DNA from 4 places in the Rhizobium sp. BK181 genome. Region 2 is predicted to be linked to each of the others. Evidence: predicted binding sites of a transcription regulator. Region 2 holds the regulator's gene; each other region holds the start of a gene.

Region 1 (4,250 bases), 290 kb from region 2:
CCGGCCTGCTCCATCGACGCGAAACCCTGGGCCGACACGGCGAGATGCTGCTCGCCGCCGGCATGGGTGTGGCGGGTGATGACACGGCGGACAAAATGCACATCCGGGCGGCCCTGGAAGTGCTTGGCGGCGAGCGCCATCAGCGTGTCCTTGCCGGCACCGCTCGGGCCGACGACGACCACCATGATGCCGCGCTCCGTTCCCGGAACAATGTGAGGTTCGTGCGAGGGCATCATGCGACTCGGCGTCCTTCGCGCCACACGGAGCGAGTGACCGGAACGCCGTGGTCCCGGTAGACCCGCACGAGGTCAGCGCGCAGGCTGGGCGCGATCCGGCCACGGTCGTTGAGGTTGACGGTGCGCGCCGGCGTCGACGTAACCATGGCGATTGCCTGCGGCAGCGAAATGCTCTCGACGTCGTCGGCCAGGATGAACGGCGCGTAGAGCAGGCTGAGTGGCACGTAATCCGACGACAACACGTCCAGCACGCCCCGCTCCGCAAGGTCGCGGGCCGCGATGTTGCCGGAGTGGGACTTGCCACGCACCACGTTGGGGGCGCCCATCAGCACGCTCATGCCATGGCCATGCGAGGCCTTGGCGGCGTCGAAGCTGGTCGGGAACTCGGCCAGGCGAACGCCATTTTCGATTGCTTCATCGACATGGGAGAGGGTGGCGTCGTCGTGGCTGGCAACGGTGATGCCGCGCTCGGCGCAGACCTTGGAAATGGCCGTGCGGTGCGGCGTGGAATTGCGCTCGGATTCGGACACGCGGCGATCGACGAACTTGGCGAACTCGGCGTCGGAGAGGCCACGCTTCTTCTGGTAGTAGAAGATATACTGGTCCATCGTCTGGAACTGGCGCTGGCCGGGCGCGTGGTCCATCAACGAAACGAGGCGAACGTAGGGATCGTTTTCGAAATCGGCGAAGTGCTGCAGCACGTTGTCGGCCGAAACCTCGCAACGCAGGTGGATCAGGTGCTCGGCGCGCAAGCGGCCTTCCTGCTCTGCCTTCTGGATCGCATCGGCCATCTCGCGCATTTCGCCATGCTCGAAGCCGCCGTCCTCGTCAGCGCCCATGCGCAGGCAATCGAAGACCGTGGTGATGCCCGAGGTAACGATCTGGGCGTCGTGCGCCTGGATTGCCGCCGTCTTGTGCCAGCGTAGGCCGGGGCGCGGCGAATAGTGGCCCTCAAGATGGTCGGTATGCAGTTCGACGAGGCCGGGGATCAGGTAGTCACCCTCGAAATCCTCGCCAACATGTGAGCTGCCTGTCGAGATGTCGGCGATCTTGCCATCGCGGATGAGGACCGATCCGTTGACGATCTCGTCTTCGAGGACGATACGCGCATTGGAAAAGACGGTTTCTTTGCTCATGGATCAGGTCTTTCAGCTTTCGGCGCCGGCAAGCGGCCACCAGGAATGAACTTTGAACGGGGCGCCGCGCGCCTCCTCGACGAATACGGCCAGGCCGGAGATTGCCAACGGCCGGCCCGTGAAGGCCGAAAATCGCTCGGCCAGGATTCCCTTCATCACGCCGGATCGCTCCGGGGGCACCTTGCCGGTCAGCGTCATATGGAAGCCGAAGTCATCCATGACGTAGGGATAGCCCCAGCGCAGCAGATTGGCCCTCTGGCTTTCCGTCAGCTCCTCCGGCTTGCGACGCGCGACATCGGCCTCCGATAGCGCGGCGCGGAACGGTTCGAAGGACTTTACCACCTTCGCGGCAAAATCCTGAAGCGGCGGATGCAGGAAACCGGGGATCAGCGCGAAAAAGCGGCCGAGCTGGCCGAGCACCAGTTCCGGAATCTCGAAAGCAGGCGTGCGAGCGGCAAAATCCTCGACAACCGGGATCAGGTCCTTCTCGGTCACCGATGCCGCCAGGCTGAACGGCGCCTTGATCGTCGCATGGAAGCCGTAACGCCGCGGATCGGCGGTCAGCTCGAACTGCTCGCCGGCCGGCATATCCGGATATTCGGGAGCCGGGTAAGTTTCGCCGGTGAAGGCATCGCGGCCAAGCCAGAGCGAAGCCGTGCCGTTCAAAGGATGATCCTTCGGTGGCGTGAAATAGAGTGCGTAGCGCAAGACGCGTATCCTGGGAAATCGTTCCGAAAGCGGGCCGCAGTCTGCCGCGATTTGCGCGGCAACTGCAAGGCCGGTTTCCGGCTAAAAGATTTCCGTGACAGAATGATGATGGCCGAGGCCGATCCTCATTTTTTAATGTGTCTTCGTGCCCATCAGCCGGTGACGCAGGGCGTTCGAAGCCATGTCGAACATGAACACCACCATCAGGATCAACAGAACCATGTAGGCGACGTTTTCCCAGTTGGCGTTGGTGCGCATCGATTCCCAGAGCTTGAGGCCGATACCGCCTGCGCCGACGGCACCGATGATCGTCGCACCGCGGACGTTCGATTCCCATTGGTAGAGCGTCTGGCTGACGAAAACCGGAACGATCTGCGGGATGATGCCGTAGCGATGCGTGAGCGTCGTCGAGGCGCCGGTGGACCTGATGCCTTCGCGCGGCTTGTTATCGATGTTCTCGAGGCCTTCGGAATAGAGCTTCCCGAGCGTACCGGTCTCCGTGAGGAAGATCGCACCGGAGCCAGCCAGCGGTCCAGGACCGAAGGCGCGGGTCAGGAACAGCGCCCAGATCAGCATGTCGACCGAGCGCAGGAAGTCGAAGGAGCGCTTCAGGACCTGATTCAACAGCCTGTTCGGCGTGATGTTGCGCGCAGCCAGGAACGCCAGCGGGAAGGCTGCCAGCGCACCAAGCAAGGTGCCGAGGAAGGCCATGACAATCGTCTGGAAGAGCTTGGTCCAGACGTCGCCGTGCTGCCAGGCGCTGTTGTGCCAGATATTATCGAAAGCGAGCGACAGGTTGGATTGACCGGGCTTCAGTTCCGGACCCGAAACGATCAGCCCCAACACCTTACCTGCCGGCTTGTCGAAGAAGGGGGACTGGGTGTCGAAGACGAAATTCGCCCAGCCGAGGAAGCGCTTGCGGATCTTTACGCGGTCGGCGGAGATGCTGACGTCGCCGGCAAAGCCGAGATCGGCAAGAACGTTGTCGTCATAGACTGTCATCCAGCTCGGGACGGGGCCCACGACCTTCGGCGCACCGCTCGACAGTTCGACCGGGACAGCGATGCCGTGGGCCGTGACGACGGCTTCGGTCTTCGAAACCGTGACCGTGCGGCTCTCGCCACTCACCGAAACCGAGACGCTGCCATCCGGGTTGTTGACCACCCAATCGGGATGCGGGTTGTCGCCCAGCGGCGAGAAGCGCGGATACTTGACGGTGATGCCGGTATCGCCGATGCGGAATTCCGGCTGGACGTCGTAGCTCACCCACTGGCTGAGATAGAGGCCGACACGTTCCCAATGCGCTTCGGCCAGCAGCTTCGGCAAGTCGAAGAACCAGGTGGCGTAGACGCCGTAGAGCAGCGTCGCGATGACGATCATCAGGCCGCCGAACCGCTGACGGAAGGAACGTTTGAAGTAGTCCGGATAGCGGAGTTCGATTTCATGCATCCGGTTGGCGTCGATCACCGTCATGGCGGACCTCAATGCTGCAGAAGGAAGGCATGCTCGCCGACGAGGCGGCGGCGCAGCCATGCGGAGAACTGGTCAACCGCGACGATGGTGATGAAGAGCAACAGAACCAGGGCCACGGTCTTGGCACCGAAACCGCGCGAGATGGAAAGCTTCAGCTCCTCGCCGATACCGCCGCCGCCGACGGCGCCGATGATGGTGGAGGCGCGGACGTTCACCTCAAGCCGAAGCAGCGCATAGGACATGAAGTTCGGCAGAACCTGCGGCAGCGCGGCAAAGCGGACGCGCTCGGCCCAGCTGGCGCCAACGGCCTTCATGCCCTCATCCGGCTTCATGTCGATGTTTTCGACCACTTCGTAGAAGAGCTTGCCGAGCGCGCCGATCGTGTGGAGGCTGACGGCGATGATGGCGGCGACCGGACCGATCGAGAGAATGGCGGCAAAGAGGCCGGCGATAACGATCTCGGGAAAAGCGCGCAGGAATTCCATGAGGCGCTTGACGACGATGCGCAGCGGCGAAGAGGGCGACAGGTTGCGGGCTGCGAGGAAGCTCAGCGGCATCGCGAAGACGACGCCGATGATGGTCGAGACCAGCGCGATGTTGATCGTGATGATCATCAGCTCGAAATATTCGGGGATATAGAAGCTGCCCCATACCGGCACACGACCGAGCGCGAAATTGTATTCTTCGCCGGTCTGGT
Region 2 (4,250 bases):
GGCCAGCGGATTGCCGCCATAGGTGGAGCCGTGGGTACCGGCTTTCATGCCGGAAGCGGCCTCTGCCGTCGCAAGGCAGGCGCCAAGCGGGAAACCTCCGCCAATGCCCTTGGCAACTGCCATGATGTCGGGGGCGGCACCAGACCACTCATGGGCAAAAAGCTTGCCGGTGCGGCCCACGCCCGTTTGCACTTCGTCGAAGATCAGCAGCAGACCGTGCTCGTCGCACATTGCGCGGAGCGCCTTCAGAAACTCGTTGGTCGCCGGGCGAACGCCGCCTTCTCCCTGAATAGGCTCGATCAGGATAGCGGCCGTCTCGCTTGTAATGGCAGCGCGAACGGCATCGAGATCGCCGAAAGGAACCTGGTCGAAGCCGGGTGCCTTGGGACCGAAGCCTTCAAGATATTTCTCCTGGCCGCCGGCCGCGATTGTCGCCAGCGTACGGCCATGGAAGGCGCCTTCAAAGGTGATGATATGGAACCGCTCGGGATGGCCCTTCGAAAACTGATAGCGGCGTGCGGTCTTGATCGCACATTCCAAGGCTTCCGCGCCGGAGTTCGTGAAGAACACCTTGTCGGCGAATGTCGCCTCGGTCAGCCGCTTCGCGAGCGTCTCCTGACCGGGGATCTCATAGATATTGGAAAGGTGCCAGACCTTGTCTGCCTGCTCCTTCAACGCCCCCACCACGTGCGGATGGCCGTGACCGACAGAGGTGACAGCAACGCCCGCGCCGAAATCAAGATATCGCTCGCCCGTTTCGGTGATCAGCCACACGCCCTCGCCTCGCTCGAACCGCAGCGGGGCACGAGAGTAGGTATCGTAAAGCGCGGCTTCAGCCATGGCGCGATCTCCTGTCATTGATTACCAGTGGCCGGATTCCGGCTAAGGAAAGCAGGTCCGGAAAATTAAAAATGCCGCCTTTCGGCGGCGAGCAGCACTATTTACTTTTCGCACTGCGATGTCAACAAAACTGAGGCTTTGCAACATGCGTCAAGCAGCCATCTGAGGCCGCAGGACCTATCAACAACTAATGTTGCAGAAATGACTCTCCCGTCCAGCAAGTTGGGGAAAACTTGAAATTCGATTCGCCGGGATTCAACCGACTCTTGTCACAGAGTCAGCCTCACACTAGGTTAAAACTCAATTACTAGACTGCATGCGGCGGAACTAGTCACCAAAATCGAGCAAGCGTTTCTTGCCTCGGATACGTCCGGGGCAACGGTGAAGGATTCTGCCTACACCAACGCTAATAAGGCGGAGACAGGGGCATGAACTGGACAGACGAGCGCGTTGAAAAACTGAAGAAGCTTTGGTCCGAGGGCCTTAGCGCCAGCCAGATCGCAGCACAACTTGGCGGTGTAAGTCGCAATGCCGTCATCGGCAAAGTCCACCGTTTGAGTTTGCCCGGCCGAGCCAAGGCCGGAGGCTCGACGACAACTGTCAGAACGCCCAAGCGCACCACATCCGCGCCGCGCGCTCCGAACTATGCATCTCGCGTCACCACGCGCACCGTCACCCGCCAGCAGGGTGCGACGATGCTCAAGGAAGAGATCGAAATCGATGCTATCGAGCAAGTCAGCTTCCGCCCGGCCGCAAACGTGGTCGTTCCGATTTCCCGCCGCCTCGGCCTGACGGAACTGACCGAACGCACCTGCAAGTGGCCGGTCGGTGATCCGCTGAAGGACGACTTCCACTTCTGCGGCTGCGAATCTCCGGATAATTCCCCGTATTGCACGTACCACCAGCGTATGGCGTACCAGCCGGTCAACGAGCGCCGCAAGGCAGCCAACCGGGTCGCCTGACCCGGAAGCCGGATAAGGACACAAGAAAACGGGCCCTCGCGGGCCCGTTTTTCGTTGAAGCAGTATGGAGGTCGAGGGAAGCCTCAGGCTTCCATGGAGTATCCGGCACCACGCACGGTGCGGATGACGTCCTGCATGTTGGAGAAGTTCAGCGCCTTGCGCAGGCGGCCAACGTGCACGTCGACAGTACGCTCATCGACATAGATGTCGTGACCCCAAACGCCGTCGAGCAACTGCGAACGCGAGAAAACGCGCCCCGGTGACGCCATCAGGAACTCGAGGAGACGGAACTCGGTCGGGCCGAGGCGAACTTCGCGGCTCTTGCGATGAACGCGGTGCGTCTCGCGGTCGAGCTCGATGTCGCCGCACTTCAAGAGCGTCGAGAGTACCTCGGGCTTGGCACGACGCAGCATGGCCTTGACGCGGGCGACAAGCTCCGGCGTCGAGAACGGTTTGACGACGTAGTCATCGGCGCCGGTGGAGAGGCCGCGAACGCGTTCGCTTTCCTCGCCGCGCGCTGTCAGCATGATGATCGGCAGGCGCTCGGTTTCCGGCCGCATGCGCAGGCGGCGGCAGAGTTCGATGCCCGACACGCCCGGGAGCATCCAATCGAGGATCAGCAGGTCCGGCGTGCGTTCCTGCAGCCGGATCTCGGCCTCGTCGCCGCGCAGGATGGTATCGACCTCGAAGCCTTCAGCTTCAAGGTTATAGCGAAGAAGCACGCTCAGCGCTTCTTCATCTTCAACGACAGCTACTTTGGGTATCATTCGTTTCGGTCTCCTGGGGGCACGGTCGCGGAACGATTATTCCGTGACGGCGCCGACGGTGTTGGCGGTATCGTCCTTCGGACGTTCGCCTTCCGGCTGGGCACCGGTGGCCATGTAATAGATGGTTTCGGCAATGTTGGTCGCGTGGTCGCCGATACGCTCGATGTTCTTGGCGCAGAACAGAAGATGCGTGCAGCTGGTGATGTTGCGCGGATCTTCCATCATGTAGGTGAGCATCTCGCGAAACAGCGAGGTATACATCGCGTCGATTTCCTCGTCGCGTTCGCGGATCGACTTTGCCTTGTCGGCGGCCCGGCTCGTGTAGACGTCGAGCACTTCCTTGAGCTGGACGAGTGCCAGTTCGGAGAGATGCTCGAGGCCGCGAGCGAGCCTGCGCGGCACGCCGGCGCTCTGGACGGCAATGACGCGCTTGGCGGTGTTCTTGCCAAGATCGCCGACGCGCTCGAGGTCAGCCGCAATGCGGATCGAGCCCATGATTTCGCGAAGATCGGCGGCCATCGGCTGGCGGCGGGCGATCGTAACGATCGCCTTGTCACCAACCTCGCGTTCGGCGTGATCGAGGATCACGTCGTCGGAGATGACCTTCTGGGCCAGAGCCGTGTCGCCGTTGACGAGGGCGCGAACCGCATCCGAGACCATCTGCTCGGCCAGGCCGCCCATTTCCGAGATACGGCGGGACAGGAACTTCAGATCGTCGTCGTAGGCAGAAAAGATATGTGTCGATGCCATAGGGCTCATCCTTGAATATGGTGAGGGTTACCGACGCCGGCGATCAACCGAAGCGACCCATGATGTAGTCCTGGGTGCGCGGGTCGTCCGGGTTGGTGAACATCTTGTCGGTGTCGTTCTCCTCGACGAGATTGCCGAGGTGGAACATCGCCGTGCGCTGCGAAACGCGGGCGGCCTGCTGCATCGAGTGCGTCACGATGACGATCGTGTAGTTTTCGCGAAGCTCGTGGATCAGCTCCTCGACCTTTGCCGTGGCGATCGGATCGAGAGCCGAGCACGGCTCGTCCATCAGGATCACTTCCGGGCTGACGGCAACGGCGCGGGCGATGCAGAGACGTTGCTGCTGACCACCGGAAAGGCCGGTGCCGGCTTCATGAACGCGATCCTTCACCTCGTTCCACAGACCGGCGCGCTGCAGGCTGACCTCGACGATCTGGTCCATGTCGGCCTTCGACTTGGCAAGACCATGGATGCGCGGGCCGTAGGCGACGTTCTCATAGATCGTCTTCGGGAACGGGTTCGGCTTCTGGAACACCATGCCGACGCGAGCGCGGAGTTCCACGACATCGATATCCGGATCGTAGATATCGTCACCATCGAGCGTGATCTTGCCGGTAACCCGGCAACCATCGATCGTGTCGTTCATGCGGTTCAGGCTGCGCAGGAAGGTGGACTTGCCGCAACCGGACGGGCCGATCAATGCTGTCACCGTGTTTTCGCGAATGTTTAGCTTCACATCGAAAAGCGCACGCTTTTCGCCGTAGTAAACCGAGACGTCCTGGCCGATCATCTTATAGGGAACGGTATTCATCTTCTGATCCAGCGCCTTCTCAACTGCTGCTTCCGTCAACATGTTCATAATGTCTACTCCGTTTACCAGCGGCGCTCAAAGCGACGACGCAAGAGAATGGCTCCGAAGTTCATGACGACC
Region 3 (4,250 bases), on a different contig from region 2:
CCGTATCGAAGCGGAAGCCTCGAACCCGGTTGTCGACGTCCTCATTTCGGCTTCCTGGGATACGGCGACCGACTTCGCCAAGCGCGGCTGGCTCGTGTCCTACACCAGCCCGAACGCCGCTAAGGTTCCTGATTTCCTGAAGACCGACACGGCCGTTGCCCAGGGGATCTCGGCGCTCGGCATCGCCTGGAACACCAAGAGCGGCACGCCAAAGCCCGCTGAATGGGCCGACTTGACGAAGCCAGAATACAAGGACCTCGTCAACATTCCGGACCCGGCGCAATCCGGCTCGTCCTTCGAGCTGACGGCGGCGCTTGCCGGTCAGGATGACTTCAAGCTCTTCAAGGACCTGAAGGACAATGGCGCGATCATCGCGGGCGCCAATGCCGAGGCTCTGAACCCGGTTCTGCAGGGTGCGAAGGCTGCCGTCTTCGGCGCCGTCGATTACATCACCCTCAATGCCAAGGAAAAGGGCGAGAACATCGATGTGATCTTCCCGGAATCCGGCACTGTCATCGCGCCGCGTCCTGCCATGATCCTCAACTGGTCGAAGAACCAGGATGAGGCGAAGAAGTTCATCGACTACATGCTCTCCGACGAAGGCCAGAAGCTCGTTGCCGACCAGATGCTGATGCCGGCCCGTAGCGACATTCCGGCAAACCGTCCGCTGATCAGCGATCTGAAGCTGCTGAAGTACGACACCGTTGCTGTTTACGGCAAGCGGAAGGAAACGCTGAAGCAGGTCACCGACACGTTCGGCGGCAAGTAAGGGCAGGGCGATGAGGACGAACGATAGTAGCGGCGCTGCGCCGGCCGCCTGGCTGGCGATCGCGGGGTTGACCATTATCGTCGGCGTTCCATTCATCGCCGTGGTGCTTCAGGGCATCTTCCCCAACATCGGACAGGGCTCGTTCGCGGGCCCTTTCTCCTCGCTTGTTGCGACGCTTTTCGATAGCGCGCTTGTTGGCATGGCCGGGAACACCATTCTGCTCGGCAGTTGCGTGGTGCTGGCCTCGGCGCTGGTGGCGGTGCCGCTCGGCGTGTTTCGAGCACTCTACCGCATTCCGCTTGCGCCGCTGTGGGATGTGCTGCTGCTCGTTCCGTTCATGATCCCGCCTTACATCGCTACACTCGGCTGGATCATGACGCTGCAACCGCGCGGCTATCTTCAGCAGATCGCGGGATTCAACCTCGCACCCTTTCTCTTCTCACTGTTCGGCATGACCATGGTCATGGCCTTCAACACTTTTCCGGTGGTCTATTTCGCCGTATCGCGCACGGTCGAGGCTGTTGGTGCGCGTTATGCGGACGTCGGTCGCGTCTTCGGCGCATCGCCGGCGCGGGCCTTCTTTCGGATCACGCTGCCGCTGTCGGCGCCCGGTCTCGTTGCCAGCCTGATGCTGGTCTTTGCCGCAGCGATCGAGGAATACGGCACGCCGGCAGCGTTGGGTCGCCGCGCCGGCTTCCAGGTGCTGGTGACCGGCATCGACCTGCGGATCTCGGATTGGCCGATCGATCTGCCGGGAGCGGCGATCCTGTCGATCCTGCTTGTCGTCATGTCTCTGCTGACATTCCTGCTGCAGCGATGGATCCTCGCCCGGCGCTCCTACCAGACGGTGGGCGGCAAACCAGCTGCCAAGGACAAGCGGCCGCTGGGGGCGATGAAGGTTCCCGTGATGATCGCCTTTGCCGTCGTCGCGTTCCTGGCGACGGGCGTGCCGTTGCTCTCGATCCTGTTGACGGCGCTGTCGCGGACGATCTCCGGTGGTCTGGCGCTCGACAATATCAGTGCCGAGAACTTCCTGTCCGTCTTCAACAATAGCGCCGGTGCGCTGGGGGCGCTTCTCAACAGCTTCTCGCTCGGCATCGGTACGGCGTTGATTACCGGCCTCATCGGCGTGCTGGCCGCCTATACGGTGGTCAAGACGAAGATCCGCGGACGCGTGGCGATCGACACGATGACGATCCTGCCGAATGCGCTGCCTGGCATCGTCGTTGCCGTCGGCCTGATCCTTGCCTGGAACATGCCCTGGCTGCCAGCGACCCCCTACAACACGGCATTTATCCTGCTTCTCGCCTATTGCTGCATCCTGCTGCCGCAGCCCGTGCGTTACACGACGGCGGCATTCCAGCAGATCGGAGACAGCCTGGAAGCCGCGGCTCGGGTCTTTGGTGCAAGCGGAGTGACTGCGTTCCGCCGCATCCTCCTGCCGCTCGTCTTTCCGAGCCTCGCTTCCGCAATGCTGTTGGTCTTTGCGCTTGCGTCGCGCGAACTGGTGGCCTCGGTCGTCGTCGCACCTGTCGGCATGCAGACGATCGCCACCTTCATCTGGCGGCAGTTCGAGCAGGGGTCGATTGGCCTCGGCATGGCGATGGCCTTCATCGCCATCCTCATCACGACGCTGTTGCCACTTCTGCTGCTGACGCTGTTTCGCCGCAGCGGTTTGGTGGCGGAATAGCGCCTTGCCAGCGGCGCTCCCGTAACAAAACTGTCGCTGAAGTTTCGAAAAACCGTCATGTCGCCTTCAAGCGAATGACATGACAGCCGCCATAGGTTCGGCCCTACCGTTTAGCCGGATAGACCTTGGCATGACATTGACTGAAACGACCCGCCGCCGCTTCCTCTCATCCATGGGCGCCGTTGGTGGATTTACACTGGCGGGGCTGGCGATGCCCTATTACGCGCGCGGCTCGTCCAGTCGCCCGGTCTTTACCTCAGGCGTGCAATCCGGCGATGTCGATGCGAATTCGGGTATGGTCTGGGCGCAGGTGAACCGGCCGGCACGGCTGCATGTCGAATATTCGACGAGCGACCGGTTCGCTAATGCGGTGCGCGTCGCGCCGATAGACGTGACGCCAGATACGAATCTTGCCGGAAAGCTGCTGCTCCAGGATCTCCCACCCGATCAAGAGATCTTCTATCGCTTCCGGGCGGCCGACCTGCAGGACATCAACGATCTGTCGGAGCCCATTCATGGGCAGTTTCGCACGGCACCGACAGCTAAGCGCAGCATCCGTTTCGCGTGGTCTGGCGATACAGCCGGTCAGGGTTGGGGCATCGATGACGAGGGGATGCGAACCTATTCGACGATCGCCTACCATCGGCCGGATTTCATGATCCACTCCGGCGACACGATTTATGCCGACAATCCTGTTGCCGATGAGGTCAGGCTGCGAGACGGTAGTGTCTGGAAGAACCGTGTAGTCACCGAGGCAAAGCGCGACATTGCGCAGACGCTCGACCAGTTTCGTGGCCAGTGGGCCTATAATCTGCTCGACGACCACGTGAAGGCGTTTAACGCGGTCTGTCCTGTCTTCTATCAATGGGACGATCACGAGGTGCTGAACAACTGGTCGCCCTCGACCGATCTTCGCGACGACGATCGCTACAAGGAAAAGTCGATCGCCATGCTTGCGGCCCGCGCCAGCCGTGCCTTTCACGAGATGACGCCGATCCGCTACGTGGCCGACGAGCCCGGACGCATCTATCGCAAGGTGTCTTACGGCCCGCTGCTCGAAGTCTTCTTCATCGATTTACGGTCCTATCGTGGCCCGAACAGTCATGGGCTCGATGCCGAACCCGCGTCGGAGTCGCGGCTTCTGGGCGAGCGGCAGGTGGCGTGGCTGAAGCGTGAACTGGTGCGCTCGACGGCGACCTGGAAGGTGATCGCCTGCGATCTGCCGATCGGGCTGGTAATCTGGGACGATTACGGCCATCGAACGGGCAGCGAGTCGATCTCCAACGGTGATAATGGCGCCCCTGTTGGACGCGAGCTGGAGTTCGCCGATCTCCTGCGCTTCATCCGCGACGCAGGCATAACGAACATGATCTGGCTGACGGCCGATGTGCATTACACGGCTGCGCACTACTACGATCCCGGCAAGGCCAAGTTCCGCGAGTTCCTGCCGTTCTGGGAGTTCGTGGCGGGTCCTTTGCATTCCGGAACCTATGGTCCGCAGGAGCTCGACATGACCTTCGGGCCGCAGGTGAAGTTCATGAAGGCCGCACCCGGTGGTGCTGAGCAGAACCTGCCGCCGTCAGCAGGCATGCAGTTCTTCGGGCTTGTCGACATCGACGGACAGACCGAGCAACTGACTGTGCGGCTAATGGATCGGAACGATACCGAGCTGTGGCGGACGACGCTCGATCCGCAGATATCGAGTTGACGTCCGTGCATGGCAGGCAATCCGGCCTCCCCCCTTTCGCAAACGCGAAAAACACTGTATGAGCCGCCCAAATGAAATTGGCG
Region 4 (4,250 bases), on a different contig from region 2:
ATAAGGATCGAAAGCGCGTGTGAGCAGCACGATGGTGTTCACGACGCACCAGAAGACCAGAAAAAGCAGGAACGTAACAATGAAGTACCAGGAGCCGCCAACGCGGGCGATCGAATCCGCCAGGCGTTCGCCGACAGATGATTCGGCCCGCAGAGCCGCATTGATATCCGTCGAGATTATCTTGCGCTCATGGGCCTTTGCGAGGACGCGCTTCTCGATCTCGCCGAGTTCGTCGGCCGACTTGTCGAAGTGATGGTGGATGAAGTCCGATAGATTATGCATGGCTGACTCCGAATGCTAGATCGCTCGGGCGCCAGTATTCCCCAATGTTTTCAAATTGCAATGTGGACTTCTGTCGCTCTTTTACGTGCCTTGCGCATAGAGCCAGGCATGCTGTGGGAAGAAGCGATCAAGGGTCTCGGCCTTGCCGAACATGATGTCGTGCTGGAGGTATCGATAGTCCCGCACGAGAGGATCGAGGTTTTTTGGTTTCAACACCCAATCGGGCGACGGCGTATTGTCGCGCGCAATGAGCTGATAGCGGTCGATGACGCTGTACTTTTTCTGCACGCGACCGAGGAAGCCCGTATAGTAGGGATGCTCGAAGCCGGCGAACTTCAGAAGATGATAGGGAAGCAGTGACGGGCTGATAGTGCCGACATCCTTCTTGCTGCCCTTCTTGTTCGACCAGATCACGAGCGGGGTCTCGTGCTCCTGTTTCATGACGCTGACCGATGCCTTGCGGGTCGCAACCTGATCCGGCATGTAGCCCGTCGCCATGTAGACGTTGCCGAGCGGAGGCAAGTGGTCGCCCCAGAGCACGATGATTGTTTCACGGTCGCGCTTCTTAGCCCAATCCATCAGCATCTTGAGGCTATCGTCGGCTTCCTTGATCCCCTGTGTGTAGGTGGCGAGCGTCGCCCGGTCCGCGTCGTTCAGGTTGCCCTGTATGTCGATGCTGTTGTGCGCATAGCGGTTCGGCTCGTAAGGGCCGTGTCCCTGAAGAGTGACCCCGAAGAAAAAGAACGGGCGATCAAGGCCGTCGGCTTCGTTGATGATCTCCTTCATGAGGGACTCGTCCGAAGCGAAGATGCCCCTTTTCTCCATCGGCGGCAGGGTTTCTTCCGAGCGGAACTGCTCGAAGCCGAAATCCTTGTAGACTTCGTTGCGGTTCCAGAACCAGCCGCTGAAGGGGTGCAGCGAACGGGCAGCATAGCCTTCGCCGCGGAAGAACGTCGCAAGCGAAGGAAGGTTGCCTCTAATATACTGCTGATACGGGATGCTGCCGTAGGGCAGGAAGGCATTCGAGAATCCCGTCAGCGCTTCGAATTCGACGTTGGCCGTCATCCCCCCGAACTCGGGCGAGAAGACGTAACCCGACTGCGCGGCGCGGATGTTCGGCATGGGATCGGGCGACATGCTGATGTTCCTCAACCTGGTCGGATCCCAGAAGGATTCGCTCATCAGCATGATCACGTCGGGCTTTTCGCGCGGGCCGCTGAGGTAACCGTAGTTACGGCCGGGAATGGCATCGAGCGCCTGTGCACCGAAGCCGGCTGGCGCTGCCACGTCGGCCATCGGAATATTGAAGATGAAGGCCAGGATGAAGCCGTTGCTGCGGTAGTTTTCCTTCTGGTCCCACATCATCGGAACGACCTGAAGACGGTCGCGTATGTAGGAGTATTTGGAATAGTCCATCAGCGTGCCGAAGGCGGCGACGACAGGCAGGCCGATGCAGAGGTGACGCAGGCGAGTGGTCTTCGAAAGCCGCGGAAAGTGGCGCCAGGCGAAATGCCAGAGCGCGGCAATCGCGGCAACGGAAAGAATGATGCCAACGAGCATGGCGACGGCGGTCCACGGTCGGTCGCGCACCATCACCGGCAGCAATTCCATGATCTGCCGTCCGAAGAGGACGTCTGACGGATAAAGAGGATCCGAAAGGTAGTGCTGCTTTTGGTTGGAGACGATAGCCGGGACGATAACCACCGGCAGAACGATCAATGCCGAAATGAATCGCCTTCCCAGGGCTGCATCCAGAGAGAGCATCAGGACGGTCAGCATCGCGACGGTGGTGATACCGGGACGTGCCGGCGACGTCAGGAATTCCCCAACGTCGGCCAGCCCATCGCGCGCAATAATTTCAACCGCTACGGTGGCGAAAACGGCAATGAGAGCGGAAAGGCTGATGGCCAGGGCCGTCCGTATAGCCGGCGACTGTGCGCTTCCCCGGACACCGGTGGAAAGCGACGCAACCCGCGTTGCCGCTGCGGACCTCATTACCAACGCGATCAACTGAAAAACTCCAACGTCATAAAAGCTTCACTGAACTGTCACACCTTCGTCATGAACGCTAGATGAACCGTTAGGTTTCCAGCATTTGTGATTGGTGGATAAGGGCCGAGGGCCGTGTGCCCGACACCCATCGCTACCCCGCGTCGACTTGTGCTCGGTGGCGAGGCATCGTAGGTCAGGGGAATCGATGTCAGGAGGATTTAGATTGAGAAGTTCCGTCGAGATCTATAATGTCAGAACGGGCGAGGCGCGCGTGGTCTGGCAGACCGCGCAATTGGTGGAAGCGCCGAACTTTTCGCCGGACGGAAGCTATCTTCTGCTGAATGGCGACGGGCTTCTTTACCGGCTGGCGCTAGACGGTTCGGGCAAGGTCGCTGAGGTGGATACTGGCTTTGCCAGGACCTGCAACAATGATCATGGCATCTCGCCTGACGGCCGTGAGATCGTCATCTCCGATAAGACGGAATTCGGGAAGTCGACGATCTATGTGCTTCCGGCCGAAGGCGGGACGCCGCGACTTGTGACGCAAAATCAGCCGTCCTATTGGCACGGCTGGTCGCCCGACGGAAAAGAACTCGCCTATTGCGGCATCCGCAACGACCTGTTCGATATCTACACGATCTCTGTGGCAGGCGGCGAAGAAAAGCGGCTGACACACGGCGAAGGACGCAATGACGGGCCGGACTATTCGGCGGACGGCCAATGGATCTATTTCAATTCCAGCCGCACCGGCCTCATGCAGATCTGGCGGATCCATCCCGACGGGACCGGGCTCGAGCAGATCACCAGTGACAATTACGGGAACTGGTTTGCTCATCCATCGCCCAATAATGACAAGGTTCTGATCCTTTCCTATGATCCTGATGTCTTCGACCATCCGCGTGATCTCGATGTTCGCCTGCGGCTGATGGACATGGACGGTGGAAACCTGACGACGCTCTTCGATCTTTTCGGCGGACAGGGAACGATCAACGTGCCCAACTGGTCGCCGTCAGGCGATGAGTTCGCCTATGTGCGTTACTATCCCGTCTCTGCGTGAAGGATTGCGTCGAGCGAGTTTTGCCGGCATAGAACTTCCGTCGGGTGCCTGCCTCAGGTGGGAGAATCGGGAATTCGGTGAGAGACCGGAACGTGCCCAACGCTGTAAGGCTGACGTCTGCCGCATCAAGCCACTGGTCCAGCACCGGGAAGGCGCGGCAGTCGGATGATGCCAAGTCAGAAGACCGGCCCGACATCATAGACTGACCTGCGTGGACGGCGGGCGGTTGTATTGTTGGGGATTGACGATGCGACCAGACCATTCAGGCTCCCTGTCGGGAGCCGCAGCCTTTTCGACCGAGGAACGTGACGCCGTTTATCGTGCGATCTCGACGCGTCGCGATGTCCGTTCGGAGTTTCTCCCGGATCCGATACCGGACGACGTTGTCCGCAGGCTCTTGACCGCCGCGCACCACGCGCCGTCGGTTGGGTTCATGCAGCCTTGGAATTTCGTCCTGGTGCGCGATCAGCAGGTGAAAGAGGCAGTATGGCAAGCCTTCGATCGCGCCAATCGCGAGGCGGCCGAGATGTTTGAGGGCGAGCGGCAGCAGCTCTACCTGTCGCTGAAGCTTGAAGGCATCCGAACCGCGCCACTCAGCATCTGTGTGACCTGCGATCCGGATCGCTGCGGCGATGTCGTTCTTGGTCGAACGCACAATCGGCGGATGGATTCCTATTCGACGGTGTGCGCCGTGCAGAATTTGTGGCTGGCTGCCCGAGCCGAAGGTATCGGGGTTGGTTGGGTGAGCATTTTTCACGAGTCCGATATCAAGCAAATCCTCGGTGTGCCGGATCGCGTCGAGATCGTTGCCTGGCTCTGCGTCGGGTATGTCGATCAGCTTTATGACCAGCCGGAGCTGGCGGCCAAAGGTTGGCGTCAGCGGCTGCCGCTGGAGGAACTCGTGTTCACTGACCGTTGG

What was found. Region 2 encodes PhoB, which activates phosphate uptake and scavenging genes when phosphate is short. Its sites were predicted from a motif close to TGTCATNNANCTGTCAT; they were not measured.
Region 1: FHT77_RS06400 (DUF1045 domain-containing protein) is a predicted target of PhoB. The motif match lies at 2,175-2,191, and genes of this name have one in related genera.
Region 3: FHT77_RS11485 (alkaline phosphatase) is a predicted target of PhoB. The motif match lies at 2,480-2,496, and genes of this name have one in related genera.
Region 4: FHT77_RS24905 (LTA synthase family protein) is a predicted target of PhoB. The motif match lies at 2,307-2,323, and genes of this name have one in related genera.

What each region holds. Positions count from the first base shown of each region.
Region 1 is NZ_JACHZA010000001.1:1,273,469-1,277,718, forward strand. Features, by position in the region: gene phnN (phosphonate metabolism protein/1,5-bisphosphokinase (PRPP-forming) PhnN) at 1-236, opposite strand, end outside; gene FHT77_RS06395 (alpha-D-ribose 1-methylphosphonate 5-triphosphate diphosphatase) at 233-1,372, opposite strand; gene FHT77_RS06400 (DUF1045 domain-containing protein) at 1,385-2,080, opposite strand; gene phnE (phosphonate ABC transporter, permease protein PhnE) at 2,213-3,553, opposite strand; gene phnE (phosphonate ABC transporter, permease protein PhnE) at 3,562-4,250, opposite strand, start outside.
Region 2 is NZ_JACHZA010000001.1:980,305-984,554, forward strand. Features, by position in the region: gene FHT77_RS04985 (aspartate aminotransferase family protein) at 1-840, opposite strand, end outside; gene FHT77_RS04990 (GcrA family cell cycle regulator) at 1,269-1,802, shown strand; gene phoB (phosphate regulon transcriptional regulator PhoB) at 1,886-2,569, opposite strand; gene phoU (phosphate signaling complex protein PhoU) at 2,606-3,319, opposite strand; gene pstB (phosphate ABC transporter ATP-binding protein PstB) at 3,363-4,178, opposite strand; gene pstA (phosphate ABC transporter permease PstA) at 4,193-4,250, opposite strand, start outside.
Region 3 is NZ_JACHZA010000003.1:323,185-327,434, forward strand. Features, by position in the region: gene FHT77_RS11475 (ABC transporter substrate-binding protein) at 1-769, shown strand, start outside; gene FHT77_RS11480 (iron ABC transporter permease) at 780-2,459, shown strand; gene FHT77_RS11485 (alkaline phosphatase) at 2,590-4,167, shown strand.
Region 4 is NZ_JACHZA010000015.1:115,460-119,709, reverse strand. Features, by position in the region: gene FHT77_RS24910 (DUF1003 domain-containing protein) at 1-282, opposite strand, end outside; gene FHT77_RS24905 (LTA synthase family protein) at 364-2,277, opposite strand; gene FHT77_RS24900 (TolB family protein) at 2,498-3,331, shown strand; cobalamin riboswitch at 3,357-3,539, shown strand; gene bluB (5,6-dimethylbenzimidazole synthase) at 3,579-4,250, shown strand, end outside.